DNA from 2 places in the Paenibacillus sp. FSL K6-1230 genome. Region 1 is predicted to be linked to the other one. Evidence: riboswitches for the same ligand, from Rfam matches in the RefSeq annotation. Region 1 holds a riboswitch; the other holds the start of a gene.
The links. Region 1 has a riboswitch for thiamine pyrophosphate ahead of thiS (sulfur carrier protein ThiS). Riboswitches for the same ligand answer to the same signal wherever they lie in the genome.
Positions count from the first base shown of each region.

Region 2: another riboswitch for thiamine pyrophosphate. It lies ahead of MKX74_RS11825 (YkoF family thiamine/hydroxymethylpyrimidine-binding protein); the one in region 1 lies ahead of thiS (sulfur carrier protein ThiS).

Region 1 covers NZ_JBBOCK010000001.1:3,318,503-3,326,692, forward strand. Annotated here, with positions in the region: gene MKX74_RS14400 (response regulator transcription factor) at 1-519, opposite strand, end outside; gene MKX74_RS14405 (thiazole biosynthesis adenylyltransferase ThiF) at 625-1,641, opposite strand; gene MKX74_RS14410 (hypothetical protein) at 1,626-1,850, shown strand; gene thiS (sulfur carrier protein ThiS) at 2,448-2,651, opposite strand; TPP riboswitch at 2,966-3,074, opposite strand; gene MKX74_RS14420 (OmpL47-type beta-barrel domain-containing protein) at 3,320-8,190, opposite strand, start outside.
Region 2 covers NZ_JBBOCK010000001.1:2,655,453-2,663,642, reverse strand. Annotated here, with positions in the region: gene MKX74_RS11835 (ABC transporter ATP-binding protein) at 1-614, opposite strand, end outside; gene MKX74_RS11830 (ECF transporter S component) at 611-1,192, opposite strand; gene MKX74_RS11825 (YkoF family thiamine/hydroxymethylpyrimidine-binding protein) at 1,194-1,841, opposite strand; TPP riboswitch at 2,004-2,114, opposite strand; gene MKX74_RS11820 (aminopeptidase) at 2,185-3,417, opposite strand; gene MKX74_RS11815 (MFS transporter) at 3,488-4,783, opposite strand; gene MKX74_RS11810 (polysaccharide deacetylase family protein) at 4,950-5,798, shown strand; gene MKX74_RS11805 (response regulator) at 5,779-6,138, opposite strand; gene MKX74_RS11800 (hypothetical protein) at 6,435-6,722, opposite strand; gene yidC (membrane protein insertase YidC) at 6,900-7,724, opposite strand; gene MKX74_RS11790 (hypothetical protein) at 7,673-8,017, opposite strand; gene MKX74_RS11785 (acyltransferase family protein) at 8,115-8,190, opposite strand, start outside.

The sequences.
Region 1 (8,190 bases):
AAGATACAGCAGCAGATCAAATTCCTTGGGCGTAAGCTCCACTTCAATTCCAGCACGCCACACTTGTCTAATTTCCTGGTGAATAATCATATCCCCGATCTCCAGCTCACTCTGCATACGATGCCTCGGGCGGGTACAGCGTAATACATTTCGTACTCTTGCCAAGACAATTGAGGTATCCTCTGCAACATGAACTACGTCCTTGGCACCAGCCTCGAAGCTGGCAACTACATTTTCAGGGTCGTAGCGATCTAGTAGGAAAATTACAGGAATGTGCGGAGCGCACATCCTCAGCGCAGTTAAAATATCCTGTGGCAGACTCTCCAAAGATAACCTTCCCTTAACCTCCATCAGCATGATATCCGTACTCATTGCTTGCAGCCAGTCTACAGCCTCTTCACGATGGTGTATAGATTTCACTTTATACCCATCCGCTGTGAGCGCCAGTATAATCTCCATTTTATCCTCTTCACTCAGGATCAGGATCATGTCCTCCAATACTCTCACCCGTTTGCTCAATCTGAGCCTTCCTTCGTTTAAACACAAGCCCGTCTCTATACTCCAAAGGAAAGCTCGTCATCAGTATGGGTAGATTCACTCTTGGACATTCAGGGAGCGCTAGGCTTAACCAAAATATCGGTGATAGAGACTTCTAGCTCGCGCAATATCCTTGGTGCCATGAATCAGTGCACGACCATCCGGGAACAGCACAATTCGATTCTCTCCAAGATCCAGTGATAGCAGAAACGGGTTCAATGTTACTTGAGCACCCGCTTTCTCCAATTGCTCAGCCATATCCTTGAGCGAAATCTGTAGCTTGCGCGAAGGTCTGATCTGAACTGTATCTCTCCCGCATAGCACGTCTGTTTTTTGTCGGTTGGCCGCATCCAGATAAGGATAACGCGGGGCTGGTCCACAGGATGGACAGTCCGCTTTTTTTGCATTATTGACCCCAATCGCTACATGCTCATTTCGCCAAACATCAAATGAGAGTAGCTTGTCTCGTAGTACATCTTCATGCCCGCTGAGCAGCTTCAGTGCTTCAGAGGTCTGATGTGCTGTCACGAGTTGTACAGCCTGTGGCAAAATACCAGACGTATCGCATGTATCTCCACCAAGTGGAACACTACCCAGCAGGCAGCTCAGACAAGGCGTTTTCCCTGGTATAAATGTATAAGTAATACCGTAGCTTCCCACACATCCACCATAGATCCAAGGGATGCCATACTTACAGGCAATATCGTTTATCAGTAATCTTGTATCAAAATTATCGGTCGCATCCATGATGATGTCTGCGCCAGCAATGAGCTCTTCCAGTTCCTCCACATTTACATCCAGCACGTGCGCATGGATCTTCACCGAGGAATTGATGGCAGAAAGTCTATTAAGAGCAGCAATCGCCTTTGGCGTTCGTGAGATCGCATCATTCTCATCGTACAGCTGCTGACGCTGTAAATTACTCCATTCGACATAATCACGATCTGCAATCGTTAAGGTACCAATGCCTGAGCGGACAAGGGTTTCCGCTATCCCTGTACCCAGGGCACCCGCACCAATGATGAGTGCATGCGAGGTTGATAGACGCCGCTGGCCCTCACTCCCGAACGGAGCAAAACGGATTTGTCTTGAGTACCGTTCCATATCATAAGCGCTGTCAGCCTGCTTGTGGTCTTGGTAGTCTTGGTGGTCTTGGTGGTCTTGGTAGTCTTGGTGGTCTTGGTGGTCTTGGTGGTCTTGGTGGTCTTGGTAATCTTGAATTTCACTTGGTTCTGCTGATTCACTCACGTACATACCATTCCTTCCGATGGGCTGCTTGCCACAGCTTGTGGCTTGATCATAATCATTGCTAGCTTAGATCCGTATCTACCCCTAAGAACAACGGAGCTTAATTGGATCTGTTCCCTAGTTCTACTCCCTAGTTCTACTCCCTAGTTCTACTCACTGGTTCTACTCACTGGTTCTACTCTCACAAGTCTACTCGTTGACTTTGCTATTGTTAAGGAACCAGCGAACTCTTGATAACAGTAAGGAGCGGAAAGTGGAGCGCGATAACTGGCCCCATTTTGTCCTTATTTTTGTCCGTACTTTTGTCCCTATGCTACAGCGGAGAGGAACAGATGACGGTATGCAAGATAAGGTTAATGCAAAGGAATGACTGATCACTTCTACACTTAATCATATCATACAATTCGGGAACCGGGGGAGCTGTGCAATTGTTGCATCCTTCTCATATGGAACACCTGAAATATTTCGTGACAGCCCATAACACTAACAGGTCAGTATGTCTTGATAAATCCCCTCTGCTTCAGTTTCAATCATCGTACAATTAATGCAACACTTTCACCTTTAGATGCTTCAAACACGTGTTTGTGTATATCCAGATATACAAATACCTGTATCCAGCAGTAATCAGGAGCTACTCTGTTTGAATATTATGTGCAACATGTTTAACCACCGCCTACAAAATGGACAATCTCTATTCGATCTCCGTCACACAATACTGCTTGATGATGCATATCCCGCACCAAAATTCTCCGATTGAGCTCTACTACAACAGTCTTCACCTGTAAATCGAGCTCGCTCAGCAGCTGATCAACCCGATTAATATGTGCTCCGAACGTCATGTCTTGCCCATTAATCTTTAGCCTCATGTTTTTATCTCCTCCTATTCAAAATATTAGCAAGCCAAAACTTACCCTAGTAGCTTTATGCCCCCTTTTCCCTCTGTAATGACATATACTTCTATCAATAATTGCCCCTTTCACATTACAAAGTACTAGTCCCGAGCAGTAAACAAATATGAAAGTAAAGGGAAAACAAAAAACCACTTTCCAGAAGGAAAGTGGTGAAATAAGCTCAAGGATATACAATAGACAGGCCAATGCGTATACCCGTAAGACCCAAAGCCAATACGCACAAAACCGTAGCTTATACAAAGTAAGCTCAAGTCAAGCTGTCTAAATGCATCCAATTATCACCACTTCCCTACGCTGGCATAATCCAGATCAGGTGCAAAGGGTCCGGAACACAATTGTTCCATCTCAGCCAGTTGCTCGGCTCCCCTAGTGTTGTCTTTTTAATTATTCATTTTAGCTGCAGATCAATAACGGGTAGTTAGGAGAATACATGATATTCTCTTTTAACAACGCTTATTAACTAAATGATCAAACTCTTATAACTAGTCAAGAATGACTATATACTGCTTCACATTTTATTGTAGAGCTAGTTAAGTTCAAATCTTGATCCGAATTGGAAGATGATGTAATCGTATCATAACACATTGAAAATTGTAAAGTGCTGTGCGGGTAGCCTCTACGTCTCAGTTCAAATAATGCAGCAAATTATAGATCATCTCGGCTGCCTCTGCACGAGTCACGTAATGCTTCGGACGAAAAGTTCCGTCTGGATATCCCTGAAGCAAGGAGAGCTGTGTGAGTCCCAGTACTTCTTCTCGGGCCCACCCTGCTATTAGAAGCTCATCATTATATCGCTCTTCTCCCCCTGCCGTTCCGTCTTGCTCAGTGACATTCCCAAGCATTTTAGAGGCCTGTTCCCTTGAAATCAATTGATCAGGAGCAAATACATCATCCGAAAACCCCCGTGCTACCACATGCTTAATTGCCGATTTCAACTCTGGAATATACCACTCAGTAGGCTGAATATCTTTAAACGTTAATATCGTATCCTCTTCAGGCAACTGTAGGGCACGAACTATCATAGCTGTAAATTCTGCTCGGGTGACCTCCCGTTCCGGCTCATACGTCCTGTCAGAAGTTCCTTTTACAATACCTCGGTCAGCTAGTTCTTGTATTTTGGCACGATTGAAAGTACGCTCGATGTCTTTAAATCCTGCACCAGAAAAATTGCTACTCTCATCCCCTAAATCTCCCTTTGGGGCTGGTATGGTAACTAGTGAATCTTTAATTTGTGATCCAGCATTTATAACATTGTCTTCCTTAATCATCTCAGTGGTAGCTGTCATAGGAGTAAATGTCTTAGCACTGGACTTGGTACGTTCCTTAATATTCTTCGTTGAGCTCCTAGCCCCTTGGCCGTTCTCCGTCCAGATGTCCAGTTCGTAACTTGTTCCACTCTTCAGCGGCTCCCATACAAACACAGGATCTCTGCCTTTGTAAATGACCATCCCTTTATTCATAATGACAATCGTATCGTTAGGTTGGGTATTTCCGACTGTTATCGTAATAGAAGTGTGCTTGGATTCCACCTCAACTGAAAATCCACTATCAGGCAAGGTTTCAAAGCTAACCTCATAAGGCTCGCTAGTGCCACTGCTATTCACAGGCTCAACGCTGACGACATGACGCTCTGAACTGTCAAAGCCTTCAAAAGAGTATGTCAAGTCCATCGTGTCGCCTAACAGCTTTCCATCTAAGTAAACTTGGTAATAATCCGCTCCGGATATCTGATTCCATTCTGCGGTAGCCCTTGACGTTGTAATGTCCTTCATCCATACATCGTTCTGCTTTACAGGGCTCGGATATGTCCTCCAGTAGAATTCCCCTGGTAACCCGTTACCTGACTCATTTATAGCAATGACCTTATACGTATAGTTAATTCCAGGTTCAAGTTTCAAGACTGACATGCGTGCCTCGCTCACAACGCCAAGCTCCTCTTTCCCTTGGTAAACGATGTACTTTGTTGCACCTTTAACAGGCTCCCATGTCAATGTGAACGATCGGTCTTCTGGATTTTCTGCGGTAAAACCCACGACCTGTGTTGGTTGTGTAATAAAACGTCCCTTTAAACTCTCTCCGAATCCAGACGTATTCCCAGCAGTAATTTGAAAATGATACGTAGTTCCTCCGGTTAATCCTCGAACAACAAAATGGGTGCCCGAAACCGTATATTTACGATCATTCACACTGATCTTATATGTTGTAGCTCCATGAACGGGTGCCCAACTAATCACAGCTGAGTTCTCCTTAATATCGCTTACGTTTAGCCCTCCAACCTGATCTGGCAGTGTAAGGCCATAAGTCGAGCTTGTTACACTTAGTCCGCTACTATTTAGTGACCGGATACTTATGTTCGCTGGTGTACCAGCGGGTAGGTTCGGAATCGTTGCTTGAAGCTCATGTGCCCCAAATACGTATTCTTGCCCGCCATTGACCACCATTCGGTAGCCAGATGCTCCTCGAACCTGATTCCAGGCAATCAACAGCTCATTACGCCGAGCTTCGACTACAGTTAAGTTATCTACCATCCCCGGCAAGGTGAGCACATTCATGTGACTGTACGCACCTGAACCCGTAGTATTAATGGCTGAGAGACGATAGTTGTACGCCGTTCCAGAGGACAAGCCTATATCTGAAAATGCTTCATATACAGATTCTGTGACAGGTGCATTATTGCGATCCAGTGCATAGTAAGTTGCCGTTGTCACACTATGCCAAGTTAGGTCCACGGAATTTTCGCCAATCGAAACCGATTTGAACCCATCAGGAGCGTCTGGGAGCGATAAAATCGATTGACTTGTGGTGGGGCCCTCTCCAGTAGCATTGATTGCCGACACCGTAACATTGTAGACTGTGTCCGGCTGTAAGTTCACGATCGGTTGATATACGCTAGTGGTTACCGTTTGATTATATACTTCTTGCTGAGAATCCATGTTAAAGGCTACAATTCTATAACTATCAGCTGACTTTACTGCATCAAAGCTGACTGTGATATGTCCAGCCTCTCGTTCTACTGGATATAAAGACAGATTCCTTGGAGCTGCTGGTAAAGTAAGTAGACGCACTGGATGGCTTACTGCTTCACCCACGTGATTTCGAACCGTTACCTCATACTCATAGCTCGTACCCGAGGATAACGAATGATCTACTGCCCAATCCCCAGGATAAGTGAGATTCACGCCTTGTCCATTGGAAAGATTACGCAATGTGTACTCATACCCGCCTGTAAAGCTCTTCCCGCTAGGAAGAGTCCATTGAAGGGCAGCTTGATTGAGGCCGATAGATTGCACGGAAAGCTCTGGTGCTATAGGTGGTTGCTGCAAATGCAACGCTGAAGAACTAGCTACCGTACTGTTCCCTACGTTATCCTCTACTTTGGCATGGATGTACCAAATACCTTCTTGCGTAACATTCACCTGGAAGCTGTTACTGCTTGCTAGCTCCCAGCTATCAGGTTCTTGTGGAGAAGAAGTAACTTGATAATAGCGCCGATCTGGGTTGATGCCTGAGCCATGATCTTGATATTGAATGGTAGCTTTAATCATCTCTTGTGACCATCCACGCTGTGATGGGCTAATATGAATGACTGGATCGGTTTTATCGATGCGTACCGTCGTAGTCGTCTCCGCACTGATGTTGCCAGCCTCATCTACTGCACGTGCAGTAATAACCGTTATTCCGTCCTCAGTAACTTCCCCTTGCTCTCCAGACACATAAATCCCATTACCAAGCTTATACTCGTACCGGAGGCCTCTTGTGTCCACAGAACCTGAGATCTTAAACTGAACGCTTTCTCTTGTGTGGTTGTTCGTGGACAAGCTGATACTTGGAACGGTTGGTGCTGTTCTATCAATGACTATCGTACCATTTGTAATGCTGCTATGATTACCTGCAAAATCAGTACTACGCGCAAATATCTGATGCTCGCCTTCTTCAGTAACGGTAATCGGTCCTGAATAGGTCTGCCAAACAGAAGTGGCCCCCACTTTATACTCTGTCATCTTCACACCACTCACCGTGTCTGTTCCAGGTAAGATTGAAAATTCAACATTTCCCGTTGTATCACCAGTCGTATTTTTTTCAATGATTGGCGAAGTTGGAGGTGTTATATCGATTTTCGCTTCCGATGAAGCTTCGCTACTTACATTACCTGCATGATCCCACGTCCGGGCATATACCGTTTGACCCTCCTCACTAAGGAGGATCGGAGTGGTGTAGGTTTCCCAGTTACCCGTATTAATCCGATATTGCGTCTCTTTAATTTCACTACCACCTGAATCTATGCCATGTGTAATGTTGATAGTGGTGTCCCTACTCTGCCAATCGGATCCGCCTCCGTGCACAAGAGTTGGCTTCTGCGGTGGAATCTTATCGATCTGGGTATCCAGACTAGCCACAGTACTGATATTTCCCGCCTGATCGAAAGTGCGTGCATTCACGATAACACGTTCACTGACCGTTAAAGGAGTTGTATAATCTGTCCAATCCCCATTATTGATCTGTACTTGCGATTTCTGTATCCCACTCGGGCCCACCTGACCGTTGGTAATTGTAACCATCTTGCTTCCGTTATACCAGCCACCATGATCTGATGTAACCGTTGGTGCTGACGGGGTTGTTTTATCAATTTGTGTATCCAGACTAGAAATAGTACTTATATTCCCGGCTTTGTCGATGGTTCGAGCATTCACCGTTATCCGCTCATTCACAGTGAATGGGGCTGTATAGTCTGTCCATCCGCCAGTACCGATTTGTAACTGCGACTTTTGAACGCCACTTTGACTCTCAGAACCATGCGTGATTGTTATCATCTTATTTCCGTTGTACCAGCCACTACGATCCATCGTGATTGTTGGTGCTGTTGGTGCGGTCTTATCGACGATAAAGCTTCCAGAATACCAAGCGGAAGCTGTCCCTCCATATCCATCACTCACGTTGACATTCATGGAAGTTATTCCTTCTGCCAACTCCGAACCAGACCACGTTAAGGACCACACCCCCGGATAGATTGTGATGGATTTTGTCACACCGCCTAGATTCCCCATAATGGTCAACCTATCACCATCCGTGTCGTTGGCTGTTCCCGAAATGGTAATCGTATTATATCCATTGGTTACAGAGATATAGTGTGTACCAGCACTAGTAATTGCTATGGAAGGGACAGCATTGACTACACTACCCTTAACGTAAAAGTAGCCATCCGCTGCCCTTCCATGGTCTGGATAAGCGCCATCTGCAGCTTGCACTGTTGTTACAAAGTTGCCAGGACTGTAATTATACCCACTTGGTATTGCTGTATAATCATTAAAGGTAAATCGAGCCTCCCTCTCACTCTGATCGTAAGAGGAGTACCGCGCAACTCTCAGTGTTTTTTGAGGCATTTCTCTGGCCTCGTATCCAGGATTTTGCCGATTTTCACTACTAATAGAGGCGACATAGGGATAATCCCTAATATCGTAATCATTTGTGCTAGTATTCGCCGTTCGAATTTCCA
Region 2 (8,190 bases), 660 kb from region 1:
CGAATGCGAGCCGCCAGTGCGGTAGCAGCAATGGGGTCCAGATTCGAGGTTGGCTCATCCAGAATCAGAATTGAAGGCCGCAGCACCAAGGCACAGGCAATCGCTAGCTGCTGCTTCATTCCTCCAGACAGACTGTGAATGTAAGCTTGTCTGTAATCGCTTAACCCAGCCAGCCCCAGTGCCGATACGATACGAGCTTCCATCTCATTTCTCGGACAGCCGATGTTCTCCAGACAGAACGCCAGCTCCTCTTCCACTCGCAGCATACAGAATTGACTATCCACATCCTGAAAGACAATCCCCACCCGCTGAGCGATCTGAGCAGGATTGGCCTCTAGTAGCAGCTCGTTGTAGAGCCACACTTCCCCACATACAAGGCTGTCAACCGCATGCGGATAAATTCCATTCAAACAGAGCGCCAGTGAGCTTTTCCCACCACCACTGGGACCAAGAAGCAATAGCAATTCTCCCTGTACCAGGTTCAGAGATACCTCATTGATGATTTCAGAGCTGCCTTCCTCGAAGCACATAGACAGCGCTCTAGTCTCTAGGGCATAGCTTGGGGTGCAACTCACTCTCTTCTCCGTTCCAGTTCTCCTCTTATCCTGTGTCATGCCTTGTATGCGCTCTGCGAACGAGTCTTGGCAATCGGAAAGCTGCGTAACACTCCTGTTGAAGCCAGAGCATCCGCGATCCATTTACCCAATAAGCCAGCAAGCAATGCCCCACTAATGATTCGTACAATCAGCATAGCAAGCACCAGATCCATAGACAGAGCTGCAAAGCCTGAACGGAAGTAGCCCCAAATGAAGCTGAATACAGCTGCCCCCATACCAGCCAGCATAAGTACAGCCAGATTATATCGACGGTAGCGGAAGGCTGCGAATACCACCTCAGCGCCAAGTCCCTGAATAATTGCTGACACAATCAGAATCGGTCCTACGGTATTCCCGATTAGCACCTCTACTATTCCGGCAATCGTCTCAGACAACAGGGCTACCCCTGGCCTACGAATGATATAAGCAGTAATGATGGACACGATGAACCAGATGCCGAAGATGACCTCATACCCCATCGGTCCCATGAATCCCGTCAGAACATTCCCTACCTGCAAAAACAGCAAGTATACGACCGCGAACACGACAGATAGCGAGCTGAGCACAATAATATCCCGAAGCTTCCAAGAGGACATCTTAGGCTTCCTCCTTTCTTGCGCGAGAAGAAGGACTGTTGCAGGAGAGATTCACGGTCATGACCACATGAGATACACTCTCTTGTGTATGAGTGAATGACTGCTCCAGGGTAGCGAACACCCAGTTAGCATCACCATCCAGCCTGCTCGCATAATGCACACCTCCACCGAAGGTTCCATGCTCTTGAGCGATCTCTACAGCTCCGTATATTTTTTTCATGTAATCGGTAGTTCCCATCGGATATAGCGCGAACTGAGCGGCTGTCTGAATAGGAATTGCTGCACTGTTCATCTCATTCATTCGCTGATCATTCTCGGACATGAATACATCCCCCTCCGTATCCCCTGGGCAACCGATGGAGAACGTACCATTCAAGACGACATGCTCTCCGCTATTCGCCGCCTGCAGGAAGATCGCCTTCGTGACATCGAATACATGCTCCATTCGTCCACGTATACAGGTACTGACATCATCCGTCTTGCTCCATACTTTGGAAGTGTCTACCTTGCTCAGAGCATCCATGATAATGTCCACGAAATGATTGCTCATGGGATACAGGGAGAAGCGACAGCCTACAATTCGACTTGTCCCACATGCTTGTCCCTGTACACTTTGTTGCTGCGTGCTTCCTTCAGCCTTGCTGCTCATGGTGCTTCCTTCGTTCATTTTGCTCAGCCTCTTTCCCATAGAAGATTCGTTGGAATGCTTCTGTGACAGCTACCCGCACGAAAAAACCGCACGCTGTATGCGTGCGGCTGTACAATGACCTATAGGTAATCTAACACTAGTAATAGCATTAGCCTAATAATTCTGTCAGTCACTGCACTTCCCCACGCTAGTATGATCTAGATCGGGTAAGAAGGGTTAACCACGTCCACCGGACAGGTCTCTCAGCCAATAAAGGCACCCCTAGTGCATGTCTCATTCAATTGTATTCCAATCGGTACTCATTATACAGGGTTTCCCCTTGTTGTAAAGGAGAAATTAGCAATTAGTACGCCCAGTTCCCTTTACGGAATACCGCTTCCACCGTACCATCCTGTAATTCTCCGTCAATATCCATCTCAGCTGAGCCAATCATAAAGTCCACATGTGTCAAGCTGACATTGCAGCCACGACGCAGCAGCTCCTCCTCCGATAGCTCCGTTCCACCCTTCATCGTTCCCGGGTAGGCGCTTCCCAAGGCCAGATGGCAGGATGCATTCTCATCCACACCTGTATTGTAAAAGATACGGTTCAGATTCGAGATGGGCGAATCGTGAGGAACAAGCGCTACCTCTCCAAGGTACTGCGCACCCTCGTCCGTCGCTAGTAGATTCTTCAGATGCTCCTCACCAGACGCAGCGGAGTATTCAACAACCTTACCATCCTTGAACGTCAGCTTCAATTGCTCCACCAATTGACCATTCAAATTGAGCGGCATGGTACTTGTCACGACTCCGTTGACTCCATCACGCTTCGGCATCGTGAAGACCTCTTCGGTCGGCATATTCGGCACAAAGATATCCCCACGTGCGTTGGGACCACCGCAGGCCCCCCACAGATGCCCTTCAGCCAGCTCGACCTGCAGGTCCGTTCCTGGTGCGCGGAAGTGAAGCTTCTTGTAGTTTTTATCGATTAGCTTGATCTGCATGTCTCTCAGATTAGCCAAATGCTGCTGCCAGTTCTCAATGGCATTTCCCTCGCCTACCCGGTTCATGCGGAAGATCGTATCCCACATGACCCGAATACGGTCCGCTTCAGGAACATCGGCAAATACCTTGTCCGCCCAAGCCTTCGTTGGCGCCTTGATCAGACACCAGCTAATCTTGGAATTACGGGTATATTCGCTATATTTGCGGCGTGCCTTGGCTGCCGCCTTGTTCGCTCTGGATACCTTCGACGAATCAATCCCTTCGAACAGGTCAGGATTAGGCACCTTAATGAACAGCGTCGCACCACCTTCCTCGGCGAACCGCTCCAACATGTCGGCTTCCCACTGCGGATAGAAGTCAAAGACCTCATCAGCGCCGTGTTCGAATTTGGCCTTGGCCAGCTCATCATCCTCCAGGTCTACGTGCACATGCTTAGCGCCAGCCTTGTAGGCTTCCTTGACAATGAGTCTTGTCAGTTCCAGTGTCTCCACAGGTGCAGTTACACGCAATGCCTGCCCAGGCTGAATATTAACGCCGACCTTGACGACAAGCTCGGCGTATTGTGCCAGTAGCTGTTCAAAATTTTCCATTACAGCATTCATCTCCGATTCATTAACATAGAATTCAAGGCAAACCTCGCATTCTATCATATCGAACATTTCAAGATTTCGCCAGCAAGACACGTCTGCCTACCGTCATGGCAAGCAGCAGCAAGAGAATTCCAATCCCTGTAGGAAAACCATATAGCTCAATCCAGCCCAGATGCTCGGGAAGGTCTTTCATGCGGTCATACAGCAGCCCGCCAATAAGCGGTCCCCCGAAGGAGGCAAGCCCCGTCATACTGGAATACATCGCAATGAACATTGGCCGTTCACTCTTGGGCGTATCCCCAATGGTAAAGTTAAAGGCAAGCTGGTTGAACCCACCCACTCCGATGCCGAGAAAAATATGCGAGATGAGCAGCACAACAAGCGCCGGTGCAAGCGGGAGTAACAGCCATGACAGGCAGGAAGCGGCGATCAACGGCAATGTCCAGAAGAGAAGACGCTTATTGCTGTATCGCGCATTCAGGTTCCCCCAAAAGTAGAAGCTAATCATCATTGCAACCGTTTGCACAACCGTGATAATGGATACCTGACTATAGCTAATTTGTAGCAGTTCCAGCATGGCGTAAGAATATAACGGCACAACCAATGTCTGCAGCAGCAGCCAGCTTGCCAGAAAAGCAGAAGCCCGCATGAAGCCTGAATCCTGCAGTGGCTTGCGCAGCATAGGTAAGTAAGCGGTTTCCTTAGAGCGTTCAAATGGCAAATCCGGATAAAAGAAAAACGCCACAATATTGGCCACTGCACAAATCCAGATAGGGATAAATAACAGCAAGAACCCCGTCTCACCAGGGTAATGATCCAGCAGTATGCCACCTGAGAATAGACACACACTGCCAAGCGCATTCAGGATCGTATTACGGATACCAAAATGTCTTCCTCTTACTTTGGCGGGAACAATATCGCTAATCATAGATGTCCAGAGCATACCTGATACGGCACTGGCCGAGAAAGCTATCGCATAGACCGTTATGTAGACCCCTACCCATAAAGGCTTGGGGAAAATAAATGGAATCAAGCCCGTGCTTGCCCAAAGGAGGCGATGAACGATGATGAAGCTGATCAGCGTCCATTTTCGGCTACGAATGCGCTGAATGGCATATGCAATATAGAGCTGGCCGATGTTCACAAGTGTCGTGATGGCCAGTACGAAACCGATTTGACTAGACGTCGCCCCCAGATAAAGCAAATACCCTGTCAGGAACGGCCCGCCAAGCAACGTCTGAAAAATCGTCGAGGGAACACCCTCCCATGTAGCAATACGAAGATGACGTCGCTGCTCGGACAGCTTTCTGCGCGGCTTCGGACGCTGGGACGGTCTGTGCTGTGTCAACAGATGTTGAATAACCATACTCTCCTTTGGCCTACTATGCATTCCCTTAGGCATAATAATTCGACTTCTCCCACCTATTCTACTCACGCCCATGCTCGTGTCAATGATCATTATTTATCACTGTATAACACTTTTTTGTCATCGCTAGCCTTCGCACTTTCACAAGGCTTGGAGCTGCTAATTGATGGATGTATACGTGGTTTCCATTTCAGGGATTCTATATAACGTTGTAGTGCAGAATACCAATAATTCAAGGGGAGTGGTTGTATTGTTCCGATGGATGTCCATCATTTGCTCCATGCTATGCTTATCGTTAATTGCTGTACCGAATAGCGCGGCGACAGCTCCCGTCAAGAAGGACCGCTTCTATTATGAAAATAAAGGCGAGGTCTATTGGGAGGTACGGACAGATCAAAAGATGATTGCACTAACATTCGATGACGGGCCTGACCCGCAGCAAACCGTTGAAATTCTCGAGATCCTGAAGCAATATGATGCAAAGGCAACTTTTTTCGCGGTGGGAGAGAAAATAGCCAAATATCCGGAGATTGCAAAAAGAATTGTTACAGAGGGGCACGAGCTTGGCAATCATACATACCACCATAGGATGTTCCGGCTTCCAGCGAATGCAGAGGCAGTGAGAGCTGAGATGGACCAGACCGAGCAGGAGATTGTACGGGCAACTGGCAGCCACTCTTCGCTATTCCGTCCACCAGGCGGTATTTATGATGAGACGATTGTCAATGTGTCGAAGGAAATGGGCCTAACCCCAATCATGTGGTCCTGGCATCAGGATACACACGACTGGAGTAGACCTGGAGTTCGTAAAATTGTTAACAAGGTGCTGAGGAACGCCCATAACGGCGATATTGTGCTGTTCCATGACTATGTCAGTGGAGGCTCACAGACAACGACGGCCCTGAAGGAAATTTTGCCAGAGCTTCTGAGACAGGGCTATCGGCTGGTAACTGTATCCGAGTTGATTAAGCCACCTATTATTTCTATCCCCGACCCTACTTCAACAGGTTCGTGATGCTTTGCTTGATTTTGTCATTCTGGAACGGCTTTACGATGAAGTCCTTGGCTCCCGCCTTGAAGGCTTCGATGATCACCTCATGCTGGCCCAGTGAGGAGCAGATTAGTACCCTCGCCTCTGGGTCAGCCTTGACGATTTCTCGCACAGCATCAATGCCGTTCATCACAGGCATATTGACATCTGTGGATACAAAGTCAGGCCTCAGTTGTAAATACAAGCTTATCGCTTCACGACCGTTGCTCGCTTCGCCAATAACCTGATGCCCCATTCCAGTAATAATATCCTTCAGAACATTGCGCATGAACATGGAGTCGTCCACAATAATACAAGTAGCCATTTGTTTTCCCCTTCCGAAAGCCAAAGACAGATAACAAGCACGAAGACTGTAGCCTATCCGTTGGCAGCTGCATATATGCTCAATATCGGAGAAAATGTGGGGAACTTGATAGATAGGCAAAAAACGCGACCGGGGTACGATATTTGTAGGTCTTTATATCTCGGCACCCTGTTCGCGGACCTGCAGAGACGTACACAAATACGTACTCACGGTTCGTCACCTCTCAATCAGCAAGCAGGGTTCCATGTGTGAATGCGCATCTGTGCCCCTGACTATTTTCACGCTGACATGTGATGTCATCCGCCTGAACGACTCACACGTTGATAGGCCTGGATGAAGGCCTTGGGATCATCCCGCACCTGATACGAATAGACACCCGTGCCTGTGTGCAGGTAGAGCAGTCCCCCTTCGCCGAGCTTGCGGTAGGACATATCAAATATCTGCCGTAGCGAAAATTCACGATACCGAGTCACGACCCGATCCGTGTACAAATACATGGTACGTTCATCTACAATTGCTTTCTGCTCCAGCCCATTTACCTCACGCTGTACCTTCTGATAAGCCTGTATCGCTACCCAGTCCATCCGTTCACCTCTTTCATGTATGTTCTATCCGTAGCTCTCAGTATATGTTCAAGCTTCTTGCTAACAGCCTAGCATATTCCGTCCTTGCTCTCCACTCAGCCGTTTTTTAACATATCTGCTTAAACACAAACAGACCGCCCGGGTCGCAGCCCTGTTGGACGGTCTGTAATTCATAGATTATGAAGCGTGCTGTGGTGCAGGCAATGCCTGCTCCTCTGTCGGATACAGTCTGCGGAACCAGATCGACTGCAGCAGCAGGAATGAGCCGCTGACCATCCAGTAGAGCGGCATAGCCGCTGGAGCACTGAATGAGAACACTGCCATCATGAGCGGAGACAGGTAGCCCACCAGTGCAAATTGCTTCCGCTGCTCAGGCGACATACTGGCCTGTGACACCCGAGCCTGGAGCAGATAGATTCCGGCTACGACAATGGCCATGATGATATCCGGCTTGCCAAGCTGGAACCACCAGAAGGAGTGGCTGGATAGCTCCGGCGTCAGACGAATGGCGGTATACATGCCTGAGAGAATCGGCAGCTGAATCAGAATGGGCAGACAGCCGATATTGAGCGGATTGAATTGATGCTCCTTGTAGATCGCCATCATTTCCTGCTGCATTTTCTGTTGGCTAGCTGAATCCTTCTTGCTCTCGTACTTCTGCTTGAGCTCGTCCAGCTGTGGCTGCATGGCAGACATCTTCTGCTTCATTCCCTGCTGTGCACGCGCTTGGCGCATCATCAGAGGCAGGAGTGCCAAGCGCACGATCAGTGTAAGCGCGATGATGGATAAACCATAGCTTCCACTGAACCAAGCGGCAAGCTGCTGTAATACTAGGGACAGCGGGTATACGACGTAGTGATTGAAGAACCCTGGTGTCTGGCTGTCAATTTGTGCCGCCTGAGTACCGCAACCGGATAGTAGCATAACTATTGCTAATAAGGCGATAATTCCTAAAATCCGTACCTGAACTGACCGGAAAGTGAATCCCTTGAATGACTCCATAATGCTCCTCCTCGTTGAATGTTCTTCTTGAGCTTCAACGAGGTATGACAAGCAGATATATCATCATCCGGAGCTTCTCTACGACGAATGACACGGGATAAATGGCCAGACAACTGACGAATATGAATGCAGAGCTGAGGACTGCTGACCGTATCGCTCCACAAGCTGCCACCTTCGTAATCAAGCCAGTACTTCGTCACTCCGCAATAAAGATGTGCGATGTAGGCATAGCTGACTGTGCAGATGAGGCCAATGGTGAATATATACGGAATCAAATCATGTAATTCCAGCAAGGGATTCACCTCCTTTCATGTCCCTTCATTGTACCATGCCATGACGCAGATCGCACGAGTTGCTGGCGATGACACAACTTCGTCATGATATAGACATTTACTGCCACTGTCGCCGTTTCTCTCCTTTGAATATTCGCTCCAAGCGTGGCTCAACTAACCAGCTCATAGACATG